Regions from separate parts of the Serratia grimesii genome, predicted to be linked through region 1. Evidence: predicted binding sites of a transcription regulator. Region 1 holds the regulator's gene; each other region holds the start of a gene.
What was found. The regulator CRP, encoded in region 1, controls carbon source genes, mostly activating them, when cyclic AMP is high. The targets are predictions, from matches to a motif close to ATGTGANNNNNNTCACAT.

Region 1 (4,213 bases):
AAGAAATGTGTCATGAGCCGTTATTCAACGCGCCATTTTGCATTATCGCACGTGATGGGCACCCGCTGGCGCAGGCAACGTCGCTGGATGATTTGCGGCAAGCCAAGTGGCTGCTGCCGGAAACCGACATGGGGTATTATCATCAATTACAGTCAGTACTCGGAAACTTTTATCAACAGTTGACCCATGCGCCGATTCGTTCGGATTCTGTAGTCTGTGGACTGAACATGGTGTTGGAAACGGACTGTTTGACTATCGTGGCGCGGGCGATGAGCAACCCATTCTCTTTGCGGGGAAAATTGGCAATCCTGCCTATCGACACTTTGCCACAGGCGCAATATGGCGTGCTGTATTCGCAAAAATCGCCGCTGACAGTGACGGCGCGGCGATTTCTCGATTTATTACGTACCCATTGCCAACGCTACAGCTGGTAGGGTCAGGCTACGTCGCGGATCTCGAAGCTGTGAGTCACACTGGCGGCCTTACTCAGCATCAATGACACCGAGCAGTATTTCTCTGCCGAGAGGTTCACCGCCCGCTCAACGACTTTGTCACTCAGATCCTTACCGGTCACGATAAAATGCAGGTTGATATGGGTGAACAAACGCGGTGCTTCTTCACGTCGTTCAGAAGTCAGCTTGACCTCGCAGTCGCGCACATCATTACGCCCTTTTTGCAAGATCGACACCACATCGATAGCACTGCACCCCCCCACCGACATCAGCACCATTTCCATCGGGCTAGGCGCTTTATCGCCCGCATTGCCGTCCATCAATACCTGATGGCCAGACGCGGACTCACCCAGAAACGTTAACCCTTCCACCCACTTAACTCTTGCCTGCATGCTGGTCACTCCGGTTAATTTCTTAAAATCAGGGTACGCTTTCGCATAGAAACTGGCAACGGAACCTGATGCTAATCATGCTGAAGCGAGACAACACAAGACACCCGCCTCACTCTGTGCTACAAACAGAGCCGCAATAAATCTTTCCGGGACACTGATTTCAGGGAAACTCCCAGGGAAAGGCTCCTTTACCGGTATGTTAACAGAATGTAGCTTGCAGCTCTCCCGGCAAGTTAATATGCTAGAGCGACAGCGTATATTTATGACACGCCTCAAAATCTGCTGATAGCCACCATTAAAACAACGGCGACAACAGGTTTTACAGGGAACTCTGACCCCTGTGACACAAGGCAGCGATAACAACAGAGGATAACAGCGAATGGTTCTCGGCAAACCGCAAACAGACCCTACTCTCGAATGGTTCCTGTCTCATTGCCATATCCACAAATATCCATCCAAAAGTACGCTGATTCACCAAGGTGAAAAGGCCGAAACGCTTTACTACATCGTTAAAGGCTCCGTCGCGGTGCTGATTAAGGATGAAGAAGGTAAAGAGATGATTTTGTCCTACCTTAACCAGGGGGATTTCATCGGCGAGCTTGGATTATTTGAAGAAGGTCAGGAGCGTAGCGCCTGGGTTAGGGCGAAAACCGCCTGTGAAGTGGCTGAAATTTCCTACAAGAAATTCCGCCAGCTAATTCAGGTCAACCCAGACATCCTGATGCGCCTGTCAGCCCAGATGGCAAACCGTCTGCAGATAACGTCTGAGAAAGTGGGTAACCTCGCCTTCCTCGACGTTACAGGCCGTATCGCGCAAACACTGCTGAACCTGGCAAAACAACCTGATGCCATGACCCATCCTGATGGTATGCAGATTAAAATTACTCGCCAGGAAATTGGCCAGATCGTCGGTTGTTCACGTGAAACCGTTGGCCGTATTCTGAAAATGCTGGAAGATCAAAACCTGATCTCCGCGCACGGCAAAACTATTGTCGTTTACGGCACGCGTTAATCACTGAAAAAACGGCGCGATGTTTCGCGCCGTTTTTTTATGCCCCAAGTCATCATGTGGCGCCGACTGATTTACCACCCGGAAGTCAATTACGCACTGCGGCAAACGCTGGTGCTGTGCCTGCCAGTGCTACTCGGCCTGTTGATCGGCCAACTGCAATACGGACTGTTATTTTCTCTGGTTCCTGCCTGCTGTAATATTGCCGGGCTGGATACCCCTCACAAACGCTTCTTCAAACGCCTGATCGTCGGTGGTTCGCTATTTGCACTCAGCAGCCTGCTATTGCAGCAAGCATTGCTGTGGCACCTGCCGTTGCCGGTACTGATGCTCGGCCTGGCGCTGCTCCTCGGCGTAAGCGGTGAAATCAGCCCGTTACATGCCCGCCTGCTACCCGCCTCGCTGGTTGCTGCCATCTTTTCTCTCAGCATGGCCGGTACAGTTCCGCTTTGGCACGCACCGTTGCTATACGTCGTGGGCACAGCCTGGTACGGCCTGTTTACCTGGTTTTGGTTCACGCTGTGGAAAGAGCAACCGATGCGCGAGTCGCTCAATCAGCTCTATCTGGAACTGGCAGATTACTTTGAAGCCAAATATTCGCTGCTGACCCAACATACCGATCCACAGACCGCGTTACCGCCCCTGTTGGTGCGCCAGCAAAAAGTGATGGATCTAATCACCCTGCTGTATCAGCAGCTTAACTTTCTACCGCACGCCAGTAACCTCGAGCAAAAGCGCCTGCAGCGTACTTTTCAGGTCGCACTGGATTTGCAGGAACACATTACCGTCAGCCTGCATCTACCGGAAGAAGTGCAAAAACTGGTGGAACAGAGCCAAGCCGAAGCGATCATCCGCCGTAATGCACAGGTGATTGCCGGCCGCCTGCGCACGGTGGCGCACGATATTCTTTATCACCAGCATTCTCAGCGCTTCAATATGGACAATGAACTGGCGGCACTAGAAAAAGTGGCGACGCAGCACCCAGACAACCCGGTTGGGCAGTTCTGTTACTACCATTTCAGTCGCATCGCCCGTCTGCTGCGCACCCAGCACCCACTTTACCGTCGCGATTTGATGGCCAATCAAAACCGCCTGCCTTTCTGGCCCGCCTTGGTCAGCTATCTGTCATTCAAATCCAACGCCCTGCGCAATGCGGCGCGATTGGGTGTCACACTTGCTGCGGGCAGTAGCCTCGGGATGGTTTTCAACCTGCCTAAACCTTACTGGATCCTGTTGACCATCATGCTGGTGAGCCAGAACGGCTATAACGCCACCCGGGTACGTATCCAGCACCGTGCACTCGGTACTTTGGTCGGGCTGGTGATCGCTGCTGGCCTGCTGCAATTGCAGCTGCCTGAGGCAGAAACGCTCAGCGTGATGTTGGTGATCACTCTGCTCGCCTACTTGGTCTCGCGTAAAAACTACGGGCTGGCGGTGATTGGCTTTACGGTGACAGCGGTCTACACCTTGCAATTACTGGCGCTAAACGGCACCCATTTCTTGGTACCGCGCCTGATCGATACCTTGATTGGGTGTGTGCTGGTGTTCGGTAGCACCATCTGGTTGTGGCCGCAGTGGCAAAGCGGCTTGCTGCGTAAAAACGCCCACCAGGCGCTGGAGAACGATCAACAGGCATTGCGTTTGCTGCTGGAAGAGCAAGAACCCGACCCCAGTGCACTGGCCTATGCCCGTATGCAGGTCAATCAGGCGCACAATGCGCTTTTCACCTCATTGAATCAGGCGATGCAGGAACCGGGATTTGAATCGAGCTATCTGGCGGATATGCGCCTGTGGGTGACACACAGCCAGTTTATTGTCGAACACCTTAATGCGATGACTATTCTGGCGCGCGAGCACTATATGCTGACGCCAAAACTGGCGGAGGAATATCTGCAATCTTGTGAGATTGCGCTGCAAAGCTGTCAGCAACGGCTGGAGTACGACGGGCCAAGCAGTGGCAACAGCATTATGCAGCCGCCGGATTTGCACCCTGATATGCCGGTGACCGAAATGGAACGCCACCTGCGGCGTATTTTGTCGCACCTGAGCGTCATGCATACCATCTCGTCATTGGCCTGGAGCCAACGCCCACATCATGGCATTTGGCTGAAGCGTAAACTCCGCGATCAATAAGGGCGCCGTATGGCGCCCCCGTTATCAAGACAACGCATTAAGCGTTAATCACATCCTGCACGGCCAACTCAAACAATGCCATACCGTCATCGATGTCCTGAGTTTCCACAACCAGTGAAGGGGCAAAGCGAATGACATTTGGCCCTGCGTTAAGAATCATCAGCCCACGAGCGGCAGCAGCAGTCAGGAAGTCGCGCGCCTTGCCGTGGTATTGCGGAGTCAGCTCA
Region 2 (4,213 bases), 1.9 Mb from region 1:
CAGTTTGCCCAACGAAGGTCACATCGCCCACCTGACGCGCTTCTGAGCCGCCAGCTACCTTATCGATATACGGCTCACCGAGACCGGCGACTTTAACCTGTTCAATATCACCGATCTGGAAATACGTGTGCAGTGCAGCGGTTGCCTGATAGTCGCCATGGGATTCCAGTTCGATTTCACACTCTTCACCCAATTTGAAGCGGGCAATCAGTGTAAAAGCGTGTGGCCATAAGCTGCGAGTTTGCTCATTATCTTTCAGTGTGAATGTCAGGATGACACCGTTCTCGTCTTCGTCATGCGCCGTTAGGCCCCATGGCTGATTGCGGGCGAAACCGTGCGAGGGTTTTGCCACCGGACCAAACCAGGGCCAGCAAATAGGTACGCCACCACGGATGGCATTTCCTTTTTTAAACGGCGTGTTGTTGCTCAGCCAAATAGCGGGTTTTGCACCACTAGGTTGCCAGGCCAACAGATGCGCACCTTGCAATGAGATTGCTGCGCGTACTTTGGGGTGGGAAACCACCACCACAGGCAGTTCGTCGAGCTGACGCTGGCTGATGTAAGGTGAAATTTGTTCGGTAACGGGTAGGGTGAAAATCTTTTCGTTCATCAGATTGCCTTTTGTTCGCCGTAGAAACAAAAAAGGGCGACACAAATGTCGCCCTCATCATCACTTAACATCAATCCATTATTTGGAGATGTGAGCGATCAGATCCAGAACCTTGTTGGAATAGCCAGTTTCGTTGTCGTACCAAGAAACCAGTTTCACGAAGGTGTCGCTCAGTGCAATACCGGCTTTAGCATCGAATACAGAAGTCAGAGTTTCACCGTTGAAATCGGTAGAAACTACTTCGTCTTCGGTGTAGCCCAGCACGCCTTTCAGCTCGCCTTCAGAAGCGGCTTTAATAGCAGCACAGATTTCTTTGTAAGAAGCTGGTTTAGCCAGACGAGCAGTCAGGTCAACCACAGACACGTTCGGAGTTGGAACGCGGAACGCCATACCGGTCAGTTTGCCGTTCAGTTCTGGGATAACTTTACCTACAGCTTTAGCTGCACCGGTAGAAGAAGGGATGATGTTTTGGGATGCGCCGCGGCCGCCGCGCCAGTCTTTGTGAGACGGGCCATCAACAGTTTTCTGAGTTGCGGTAGTTGCATGCACAGTGGTCATCAGCGCTTCAACGATACCGAACTTGTCGTTGATAACTTTAGCCAGTGGTGCCAGGCAGTTGGTGGTGCAAGAAGCGTTAGAAACGATTTCCTGACCTGCGTAGGATTTGTGGTTCACACCCATAACGAACATTGGAGTGTCGTCTTTGGATGGGCCAGTCAGAACAACTTTCTTAGCGCCTGCAGCGATGTGTTTACGCGCAGTTTCGTCAGTCAGGAACAGGCCTGTTGCTTCAGCAACGACGTCAACGTTGACTTCGTTCCACTTCAGGTTAGCCGGATCTCTTTCTGAGGTACAACGGATGGTTTTGCCGTTAACAACCAGGTGGCCGTCTTTAACTTCTACAGTGCCGTTGAAGCGGCCGTGAGTAGAGTCATATTTCAGCATGTAAGCCATGTACTCTGCGTCTAACAGGTCGTTGATTGCAACGATTTCGATGTCAGAACGTTCTTGAGCAGCACGAAAAACAATGCGACCGATACGGCCAAAACCGTTGATACCTACTTTGATAGTCATATATTCCACCAGCTATTTGTTAGTGAATAAAAGGTTGCTTGTAAAATTACAAAAACCTTACCAAGCGTCAAGCGGAATCGTGTCAATTCTTGCTGCAAATCAAACCTGGGACGCTGGTTTGAGTGCTTATTGCACATTCCGTTTGCGTTCGGCCTCATCCGTTATATGGGGTCAAACCGCTAAGTATAAAGTCAGCCTGTTTAATATATGTGATCGGTATCACATATCGTTATGGCGTGACCTTTATGGGCTACAGTTTAGGCCAAAAACCGCTGCAGTGTTGTTAATTTTTTGTTATTATTACTCATTGTTTTCGTTGACATTATCCACATTCAGAGAATCGCACAAATGGCTAAAGAGACAACCCCTGACCATCCGGGCACGGAACTGAATGAAATCCAACGTTATGTGACCCAAGAGCGTGGTACTGAGGCTCCGTATTCCGGTAAATTACTGCACAACAAACGCGAGGGCGTGTACCATTGTCTGTGCTGTAACCAGCCGCTGTTCTACTCCGACAGCAAGTATGACTCCGGTTGTGGCTGGCCAAGCTTCTATGAGCCGGTATCTGACGATGCTATTCGTTATCTTGATGATAATACGCACAATATGCATCGCGTTGAAATTCGCTGTGGTCATTGTGATGCGCATTTGGGGCATGTTTTCCCGGATGGCCCGCAACCGACCGGCGAACGTTTTTGTGTTAATTCCGCGTCGCTGAGCTTTACCGACGGCGAGAACGGTGAAAAAACGGCAGGCTAACGATTATTCAGTTAGAAAAATCGATTCAGCTAATTATTCTTCCACGAGTGAGGAAGGGCTCTGATGGACGTGAAAGATCTGATTGCCGCCATGACGCCGGAAATCTATCAACGCCTGGTATTGGCGGTTGAATTGGGTAAATGGCCGGATGGTGTCGCGTTGACCCCGGAACAGAAAGAAAATAGCCTGCAGGCGGTGATGCTGTGGCAGTCATTGCACAATACTGATCCGCAGCATATGAGCATCGACACTGACGGCCAGATAGTGATGAAGAGTAAGCAAGAACTGAAACAGCAGTTCATTGCAGAACCGCTGGTCAAGTTAAAGCCGCAGTAAATCTGACAGCGGGGCGATGCTGCCATCGCCCCGTTGATTTAACGTTTCACGTTATTAATTCCCAGTGATTCCGCCAGTTGATGTGCCAACCGGTTATTGTCATCTGCACCATATTCCCAGAACATCGCGCCCCCCAGCCCTTTGCTTTTGATGTAGTCCGCTTTGAGCTCAACCGAGCGCGGGTTTTCGTACGAAATAGCAAATAGCGGCTTGCCTTCGGCAGATTTCATCGTCAGATAAGGGACCTGAGCATCGCTGTCCCAATGTGCGGTGAAGCGCCGCTGCGGATCGTTTAACAGTTTGCTGACGATATCGTTGTATTTGAAATAGCTGTCCTTGGTCAGATCCAAGCCCATGGACTTGAACACGGCAATTTCACGGGCAGTGAAATAGGGTTGGGTGACTGGGTTTTTAGCCGCGTCTGGCTTGTCCCAATCTATACCCGGTTCTGTCGCCCGTTTTGGTACCCGGCCATAGAAACCGATACCCAGGTTCAATTGCGCGGGCTTTAACCCTGCGGCCAAATAGTTATCCACGACAAAATTGGCGCTGTAACGATCGGCGGCAGCGACAGTCGGCCACTGTTTGGAGTCATACAGATTAGAGTTGAAGTATTGGGTGCCGTACGCCATGTCATAGGTCATCAGGTTGATGTAGTCGAGGTAGGGCGCAATGCCCTTGACATCCACCCATTCCTGCGGACTTTTCACGTTGGCGCCGACGGCGATGGTCAGCAATTTGCCTTTGTCCAGAGCCTTATGCAGTTCCCCCAGCAAGAAGGTGAAGTTAGCGCGATCCGCCGGCTGACTTTCGACCAAGCCCCAGGCACCGTTCACCGGGTACTCCCAATCGAGGTCGATTCCGTCCAGGTGATATTGCTTAATGACCTGCTGTACCGAACGAATAAAAACGGCACGGCTTTCAGGTGTCGCAGCAGCACCGGAGAACCCGCGAGCACCCCAGCCACCAACGGACAGCAACACTTTCAGTTCAGGGTTTTGCTTACGAAGAACGGGCAGCAAGTGCAGATCGGCCATCACTTTGGGTGACAGATAAATTTGGTGCAGACGAGCGGGATCTTTGAGTGCCGGATTGGTTTCCTGCTTCTCGTCGTTGTAGATCAGGCCGAATGAGTAATTGAGGTGGGTGATTTGTGTGACGTCCAGCTTATTGATATCGCCACCGGGGCCTGCAGTAACGTCACCCCCACCGTTGAAATAACCAACGGACAGATAAGAAGCAGCGTGAGCCATACTGGTTCCAGCCATACCAAGCTGTACCGCTACCAGTAAAGGCAGCAGCTTACGGGTTAATGCCATGTCATCTCCTTTGGTCGGCAAGGCCGACCGAAACCGCCTAAGGCGGTAACATAAAGCCGGGCTCAATGGGCCCCGGATGCGTATAACTCATTGATGCAATGCATCACTGTTC
Region 3 (4,213 bases), 1.1 Mb from region 1:
TGTTGGTGATTGGCGGAATCAACCCGGTGTAATAAGCCACCGTTGTGATAATCGTCAATACTGGCTGAACCAAGATGAACGGAATAAACATCACTGGGTTCATAATCACCGGCAGGCCGAACAAGATAGGTTCGTTAATCTGGAAGATACCTGATGGCGTTGCCAGCTTGGCGACCTGACGATAATCCTCACGGCGTGAAGCGATGAAGATAGCGATAATCAGCCCCAGCGTTGAACCTGTCCCGCCCAGATAGATGTAGGAGTCGACGAACGGCTTCGCCCACATGTGGAACTCTTTACCCGCAGCCACCGCAGCTTCGACAGAACCATACTTGTTGTAGAGTTCAACGTTCTCCAGTGCGAATGGGGTCATGATACCGCTGTCCAATGCCGCCAGTGCCATCGAACCATGCACACCGAAGAACCACAGCAGCGAGGAGAACATCACATATACCCATCCCACCACACTGCCCATTTTCGCCAACGGTGCGGAGATGCTGTCCATGATGATTTGGTGGAAGTTGGTTCCCCACAGCGTGAGGCAGTAAGCCAGCACACCCATAATGGACAAAATAATAAAGCCCGGGATCAACGCAGAGAACGAGCGCGACACTGAAGAAGGTACGCTGTCTGGCAGGCTGATCACCCAGTTGCGGCGAACCACAAAGGCAAACATTTCAGCCACGACCAGGCCGATCACCATACCGGAGATGATGTTGGCACCACCCAGCCAGTTAGCGCCAACGGCATAGGCTTCACCGACGCTGAACGGGGTTACGGTCATAAAGGCAGCCACCGCCAGCAGTGCTGCCGCTAATGGGTCGACCTTTCTCTCTTCAGCCAAAGCCATACTGATAAAGAATGGCGTCATCAGGGACATAATGCCCAGGGTGCCGTTATAAACGCTGCCTCCGATGGCCTTCAAGCCATTCAGCGTTTCAATGGTGGACGGATCCAGCCGCACGCCCAATGAAAAGAAGAACGACCCTTCACCGAAACTGAGAAACACGTTGTTGATCAGAACGAACATCGCCCCGGTCAACGTCAGTGGCATTAAACGAATGAACCCGTTTTTGATGGCATTAACATGGGGCTGTTTACCAATTTTCACAGCAAAAGGCAGTATGACCTTTTCCAACGAGGCAATTAACGTATTCACGGCAGTCCCCTTTATTGGTTAGCTTTTTTTATGGTGGCGACCGCAGCCTTCAACACGCCAAGGCCATCGAGCTTGCCGTATAAAGCAGAATCAATCACTTCAACGGGCTTATTCGGCAATTGTTTTTGTACTTCGGCAAGCGTGTAGGCAATCTGCGGCCCCAGAAGGATCAAATCTGCTTCAGCGCCCTTTTCTGCCGCCAGTGCCTCAGGATAAGCGGCAATGATCACCGGCACTTCGTACTTCTCGGCTTGCGCTTTCATTTTCGAAACCAGCAGGGAAGTCGACATACCGGCAGAACAAAACAGATAGATTTTTTTCTTTTCCATACCAAGTCCCTCAAGATAATCAAAAAAGCCCCATGTCATTTGTTTGCCAGATGCAATAGCTATTGCCTCACGCACATTCCTTATGAAAACTTCCGTTACGTTGCCCTGGTTACAGACAGTATACGGAGGCATCGAAGTGGACCGGTAAGCCATCAGTATAAAGAACCGTCTCTGCTTGACCTTGTCGATTGACCCTCTTCACATTTCACATAAAAAAATAGTGTGATCCATCTCCCAAATAACCTTTAATTGTTGAATGAATTCATCGAAAACAAACAAATAACAATTATAAACAATAAGTTATAAACATGCAGAATGTTTATGGATAATTCTATGCGCGGGGTCATCCATCGAGTGATTGATGAACAAAAAATAGTTCGACCTTGATTAGCGCGCATCATCAAGATATGACGATGCAAGCGATGCTACAGCGGTGGTAAATGATTGGTGTTTTGGGGAAAGGAATTTGACTGATCGGGCTCAGGCAGAGCACATTACTCTTCGGGACGGATCACCTGGTTGGGATAACGCACTACGTTGATCACCGTCGTCAATGCTACGGGATGGTTTCTGCGGTTCGGATAGTAAAGATAAAAACCTGGGAATGGTGCGCACCAATCGGCCATCACTTGCTCCAGCCGCCCTGCTGCCAGATGTTCACTCACTTCTTCCTCAATGGCGAAAGCAATGCCTGCGTGATCTAACGCGGCCTGCAACATCAATCTCGCATCATCGAGTATCAGCAAGCTATTCACTGAAACAGAAAGCACTTGAGCACCTTTTTGAAACTTCCATTTGTAGAGTTCTCCCGAAGCAATTTTTCGCCATCCTATACAGCGATGATTCAACAGGTCTTCGGGATGATTTGGCTTTCCATTCTGTTGGAAATATTCAGGTGTTGCCACAATAGCCATTCGTAAATCAGGAGTAACGCGCACAGCTCGCATGTCGTTGTGTAGATCCTCGCCAAGCCTGATACCGGCATCAAAGCCTTGTTCAACGATATTGGCAAAGCCCTCTTGCGCCACAATTTCCAGCGTAATTCCTGGGTAATCTCGGGCCAGTCGCCCTAAATGCGGCACCAGCGCAAGTTCGATTGCCGTTCGTGGCGCATTGATCCGCACCAACCCCTGTGGCCGATCGCGAAAGGTATTCAGGCTCTCCAGCGCCGTATCGATATCGGCAAATACCGGAGCCAACTTCGACAACAAATGCTCGCCCGCCTCTGTTGTTGATACGTTGCGTGTAGTCCGATTCAACAAACGGATGCCAACCTGCGCCTCCAAATCACGCATGGTATGACTGAGTGTCGGCGGTGTAACGCCAAGCCTGGCGGCAGCTCGCCTGAAACTGCGCTCTTTGGCGATGGTCACAAAGGCCGCCAGCCCTGACAAGTCGGTTTTTTTCATTGGATTGATATAAATAATCTAATAGTGAAGTGAATTTTTAACGGATAGTTATCTTTTTTGCAACAACATAGCATGGCGAGGTGTTCAATAACTGAGTATTAATGCCATGACTCAATACGCTGATTCTGTACATACCACCCCGCACAAACGTTTGGAAGGCAAAGTCGTACTGGTCACCGGCGGGGGGACAGGTATCGGGCGCGCCGCAGTACTGGCCTATGCCCGGGAAGGGGCAAAAGTGGCTTTGGCTGGGCGTCGTTACGCTGAGCTAGATGCCACCGCCCATGAGGTTTCTCTCGCTGGCGGAGATGCGCTGGCCGTCGTTGCGGACGTCTCGCAGGAAGAGGATGTCCGCCGCCTGCTCGCCACAGTGACCTCTCACTACGGACGACTTGATATTGCCTTCAACAACGCCGGCATTCTCGGCAACTTTGCCCCTATCCATCAGCAAACCAGCGCAGATTTCGATACGGTGATTGCCACCAATCTCCGAGGTGTCTGGTTATCGATTAAATACGAGGTCGAGACTTTTCTGGCGCAAAATTCAGGCGGTGTGATCGTCAATACTTCGTCCTGGCTTGCCAAAGGCGCGCTTGCCGGCTCATCAAGTTATTCTGCCAGCAAGGGCGCGCTCGATGCGCTGATCCGCGCGGTTGCACTCGAATATGGCAATCAAGCTATCCGGATCAACAACATCAATCCCGGCATCATCGACACACCAATGGCCCATAGCAGCATATCTGATCCATCCGCATTCACACCGTTCATCGCACATACGCCTGCCCAACGATTGGGCCAGTCTGAAGACATCGGTGATGTCGCCGTCTGGCTTTCAACGGATGATGCCCGCTTTGTCACCGGGCAAAGTATTTTGGTGGACGGCGGTTATACCATCGCCGGAATTCGTTGAGAGATAACCCTGTATTTACCCAACCCGACGCCCCCAGGAGGGAAGATGATGAACTATGTTCGCCTTGGTAATAGCGGTTTGAAAGTCTCCAAACTTTGTCTGGGGTGTATGACTTATGGGGAACCTAGCTGGCGCCCTTGGGTATTGCAGGAGGATCAAGCCCGTCCTTTCATCCGGGCGGCTCTGGAATCAGGCATTAACTTTTTCGACACTGCAAATATCTATTCTTCTGGCGAGAGCGAACTCATTCTCGGGCGCGCGTTGAAGGACTTTGCACGCCGAGACGATATAGTGATCGCTACCAAGGCGTTCTTCCCGATGAGCGAACAACCCAACAACCACGGGCTATCACGCAAACATATCATTCAAAGCGTTGACGCCTCGCTGCAACGCCTGGGGACAGATT
Region 4 (4,213 bases), 190 kb from region 1:
GTCCGGTCTGGATAGCGGCAATACGGGCACAGACTTCTGGCGTGGCGAGCGCCTGATGGGTCAGATCCAGCCCGACCATGGTTAGTGGCCACTTTTCATTGAATACGATATGCGCGGCTTCCGGATCGATCTTGATATTAAATTCTGCCACCGCGCTCCAGTTGCCCACGTGGTAGCCGCCGCCCATCAGCACTACTTCCTTCACGCGTTCGGCAATGCGTGGCTCTTTACGCACCGCCATTGCGATATTAGTCAGGCCGCCGGTCGGGACGAGCGTCACGCTACCTGGCGGGTGAGCCATGATGGTGTCGATGATCAGATCTACCGCATGGCAGGGTTCCAGCGCCAATGTTGGTTGTGGCAGCACTGGGCCATCCAGGCCGGATTCGCCATGGATATCGGGTGCGACTTCTATCTGGCGTACCAGCGGGCGCGGGCAGCCGGCAGCAAAGGGCACGCCGGTAATATTGGCGATGCGTGCGACGGCCAGTGCGTTACGGGTGACCTTATCCAGTGTTTGATTACCTACTACGGTAGTCACCGCCAGCAGATCAATCTGCGGGTTACCCCAGGCCAGCAGCATGGCGATCGCATCGTCATGCCCTGGATCGCAGTCCAGTATGATTTTTTTCATTTTTATTCCTGATGCAGGGAGAGGTTCTCGCAGCATAGCGCACCGACGGCAGGCGAGGTAATGACCGATAATGCTTTTTGTTAACCACATCAAAGCGTTGCTGATTCGGTGATGTAATGAAACGTAAATCCCCTTCATGGCACTTTACCCTGGAGTTTACTCCAGGGTTTATTGTGAGGCCTGGCGAAATGCAGAGAGGAGAGGCGCGATGAGCATGTTGAAAAAGCTCTTGGGGCAAGGCGGTTTCGGTGGCGTGCATCAACGTTCGGGACATGGCCGGGGGCATCATGGCAACCGTTATAATCAGTATGGCGATCAGGGGCCACAATGCCTGCAATGTCAGGCGCCTAACAAGCCCGGTGCGCGTTATTGCCACCGTTGTGGGCAACCTTTTGAGACGGCAGCATCACAATGCAACGGATGTTCTGCACCGCTGCCACCGGGCAGCCGTTTTTGCCAACAATGCGGCAAGGCGGTCAATGGGGGACAGTCATGACGAAACGTGGATGGAGTGTGATAGTGCTGTTGGTTGCCATGGCGTTATGGACGCTGTTGGCGTGGGGAGCCTCTGGTATCTTGGGTTGGCTACCTGCACTGACAGGGCTAGCGCAGAGTGGGTCGGCGCAGTTGGCGCCACAGCTTACCGGTTTGCTCAACCTGGTTCCGCAGACGCTGTTGGATAGCGGGTTACCATGGTTGCAGCAACTGGGGAACTGGCTGGCGGGCTCTTTCCCGCTGCTGCTTACCTGGGCGGGATATGTCGTCTGGTTGATCTGGGGGCTAGGCATGCTGGCATTACTGGTACTTGGTGCCTTGGTGCGCCGTGTTCTGCTTAGCGATAGCCCTGATAGACTTCCCCCACGCGCTTAAAGTAATCGGTAAGGTAGTTGATGCACACTTGTACCTTGAGTGGCAGTTTATCTTTCTCGGTGTACACGGCATATACCGGGCGAGGATCCGAATGATAACTTTTGAAAAGGATCTCGATCTCGCCACGTTTGATCTCTTCGATCACCCACATCAGCGGTGCATAGGCAATGCCTGCCCCGGCTTTTAACCAGCGGATCATGGTCTGTGAATCGTTGGTGACAAAACGCCCTTGCGGTGCAATACGTGTGCTGATGCCTTCCGGTGCGATCAGCTCGAATTCACTATCCGGTCGCACGCTGTATTCCAGCCAGGAAAAATTGACCATGTCGCTCGGTTTTTGTGGCGTACCGTATTGGCTAAGATAGCTTTTGGCGGCACACACCACCATTGGCATTGAACCCAGGCGTTTGGAAAATAGGCTGGAGTCTTGCAGCGCACCCGTGCGAATCACCACGTCCAGTCCATCGGCGATCAAATCCGGTGCTGGGATGCCAGTGACCAGGTTCACTGTCAGGCCGGGATACTCTTTCAGCATATCGGCGGTCATGGTGGCCAATACGTTTTGCGCCATGGTGGATGAACTGCCAATACGCAACGTGCCGGTCGGCGTATTGTTAAATGCGTACAGTTGTTCGTGCACTTCGCTGACTTCCAGCAACATGCGGCGACACCCCTGATAGTAAATTTTCCCGGCTTCTGTCAGGCCAATACTGCGTGTGCTGCGATTAAGCAGTTTAACCTGTAGTTCATTCTCCAGTTTGGAGACGGTCTGGCTGATAGATGAAACGCTCATATCGAGCTGACGCGCAGCCGCCGTAAACGACCCGCATTCAACCACTTTGGCGAATACCGACATCCGTTTTAGTCTTTCCATTATTCACTCTGGCTTAAAAGTGATTTAGATCACAGATTGTTGATGAGTTGATAGTAAGCAAGCTAATATAACGTAGTCGGGTGGAAAGACCTTATCAACGCGCGAGTGTGATCGGCAGCGTCATAGTGGCCGAACCCTCCGGTATCCTCGCAATTCCTATCGCGGATGTACGTTCCAGAGTTTACTCTTTTTTCAGGTTCCTGACCTGTCTGGGCCGGAATTTGTGGTGCGTGTCAGCTAAAATGTAAAGAGAATGTGAATGGAGATATACCCTATAGCTTTCAAGTTGCAGTTAGGCGCCCAGCTCGCTCATCCCCAGGCGCTTACTTTAGTAAGTCACTGGGGTGAGCGAGTGCAGGTAACAACACTGCAACTTGAAAGATGACGGGTATGGAGGTTAACGCCCGGTGCAGTGAGTGATAAGGAAAAATTGATGAGTTTGCTTCCGGTTATGGTCATTTTCGGACTGTCGTTTCCCCCGGTCTTTTTTGAGTTGCTGGTTTCGCTGGCGCTGTTTTTTTTGCTGCGCCGTCTGCTGCAGCCCACTGGGATTTACGATTTTGTCTGGCATCCAGCGTTGTTTAATACCGCGCTGTATTGCTGTTTGTTCTATCTGATTTCATGTTTTTTCGTTTGAGGTCGCTGTGAAAAATTTTTCAATAAAAATAGCCCGAATCGCGATCACACTGATTCTGGTCCTGCTGGGGATAATCGCCATATTCAAAGCTTGGGTGTTCTACACCGAATCCCCCTGGACACGAGACGCCAAGTTTACCGCTGACGTAGTGGCGATAGCCCCGGACGTCACCGGTCTGCTGACTGACGTGCCGTTAGTGGATAACCAATTGGTGAAGAAAGGGCAGGTACTGTTGGTTATCGATCAGCCGCGTTATCAACAGGCATTGGCGGAAGCCAGCGCCGATGTTGCCTATTACCAGACGCTGGCAGCGGAAAAAAGGCGTGAAGCCGGCCGCCGCGTACGCTTAGGTGTGCAGGCGATGTCGCAAGAAGAGATCGATCAGGCGAATAACGTACTGCAGACGGTCGAACATCAGTTAGCGAAGGCCGTAGCGACGCGCGAACTGGCGCAGCTGGATCTGGAACGCACCACGGTACGTGCACCCGCTGACGGCTGGATCACCAACCTGAACGTACACGCTGGCGAATACATTACACGTGGTTCAGTGGCTGTGGCACTGGTGAAGAAAAACAGCTTCTACATTCTGGCCTATCTGGAAGAAACCAAGCTCAATGGCCTGAATAAAGGCGATCGTGCAGAGATCACTCCGTTGGGCAGTGACCGTATTATGCACGGCACCGTGGATAGCGTGGCCGCTGCCGTTAACAACAGTAGCAGCACCGTGAACAGTAAAGGGCTGGCGTCAATCGACAGTAATCTGGAATGGGTGCGTTTGGCACAGCGCGTGCCAGTGAAAATTCTGTTGGACGATAAAGACCAGTTACACCCTTATCCGGCCGGGACCACCGCCACGGTGGTGATCACCGGTAAGAATGATCGCGCTGTCGATAGCGGCTCACCTTTTGTGCGTTTGATGCATCGGCTGCGTGAGTTCGGTTAATGAATAACCCAACCTTTATCCGGCTGAGATTTGCCTTCAAGCTCAGTTTTGCGGTGGTGTTTGCGCTGTTCGTCGGCTTCCATCTCAATCTGGAAACCCCACGCTGGTCGGCGATGACCGCCGCCATCGTGGCCGCCGGTACGGCCTTTGCGGCGGGCGGCGAGCCTTTTTCCGGTGCTATTCGCCATCGCGGTTGGCTGCGTATTATCGGCACATTCATCGGCTGCTTTGTCGGCATAGCGATTATCGTCACTA

Region 2: a site for CRP is predicted at 1,892-1,909, ahead of msrB (peptide-methionine (R)-S-oxide reductase MsrB). Genes of this name have one in related genera too.
Region 3: a site for CRP is predicted at 1,675-1,692, ahead of SGBXF1_RS03870 (PTS sugar transporter subunit IIB). Genes of this name have one in related genera too.
Region 4: a site for CRP is predicted at 2,396-2,413, ahead of aaeR (HTH-type transcriptional activator AaeR). Genes of this name have one in related genera too.

Annotation. Positions count from the first base shown of each region.
Region 1 is NZ_LT883155.1:4,786,302-4,790,514, forward strand. It holds gene SGBXF1_RS22400 (LysR substrate-binding domain-containing protein) at 1-434, shown strand, start outside; gene SGBXF1_RS22405 (OsmC family protein) at 437-844, opposite strand; gene crp (cAMP-activated global transcriptional regulator CRP) at 1,224-1,856, shown strand; gene SGBXF1_RS22415 (YccS/YhfK family putative transporter) at 1,911-3,986, shown strand; gene argD (bifunctional acetylornithine/succinyldiaminopimelate transaminase) at 4,024-4,213, opposite strand, start outside.
Region 2 is NZ_LT883155.1:2,918,420-2,922,632, reverse strand. It holds gene SGBXF1_RS13765 (D-hexose-6-phosphate mutarotase) at 1-610, opposite strand, end outside; gene gapA (glyceraldehyde-3-phosphate dehydrogenase) at 689-1,684, opposite strand; gene msrB (peptide-methionine (R)-S-oxide reductase MsrB) at 2,033-2,446, shown strand; gene SGBXF1_RS13750 (YeaC family protein) at 2,510-2,782, shown strand; gene chiD (chitinase ChiD) at 2,821-4,101, opposite strand.
Region 3 is NZ_LT883155.1:838,312-842,524, reverse strand. It holds gene chbC (PTS N,N'-diacetylchitobiose transporter subunit IIC) at 1-1,159, opposite strand, end outside; gene SGBXF1_RS03870 (PTS sugar transporter subunit IIB) at 1,171-1,488, opposite strand; gene SGBXF1_RS03865 (LysR family transcriptional regulator) at 1,983-2,897, opposite strand; gene SGBXF1_RS03860 (SDR family NAD(P)-dependent oxidoreductase) at 3,004-3,807, shown strand; gene SGBXF1_RS03855 (aldo/keto reductase) at 3,853-4,213, shown strand, end outside.
Region 4 is NZ_LT883155.1:4,598,802-4,603,014, reverse strand. It holds gene uriH (uridine-preferring nucleoside hydrolase UriH) at 1-634, opposite strand, end outside; gene SGBXF1_RS21520 (zinc ribbon domain-containing protein) at 843-1,130, shown strand; gene SGBXF1_RS21515 (hypothetical protein) at 1,127-1,504, shown strand; gene aaeR (HTH-type transcriptional activator AaeR) at 1,467-2,378, opposite strand; gene aaeX (p-hydroxybenzoic acid efflux pump operon protein AaeX) at 2,812-3,015, shown strand; gene aaeA (p-hydroxybenzoic acid efflux pump subunit AaeA) at 3,023-3,958, shown strand; gene aaeB (p-hydroxybenzoic acid efflux pump subunit AaeB) at 3,958-4,213, shown strand, end outside.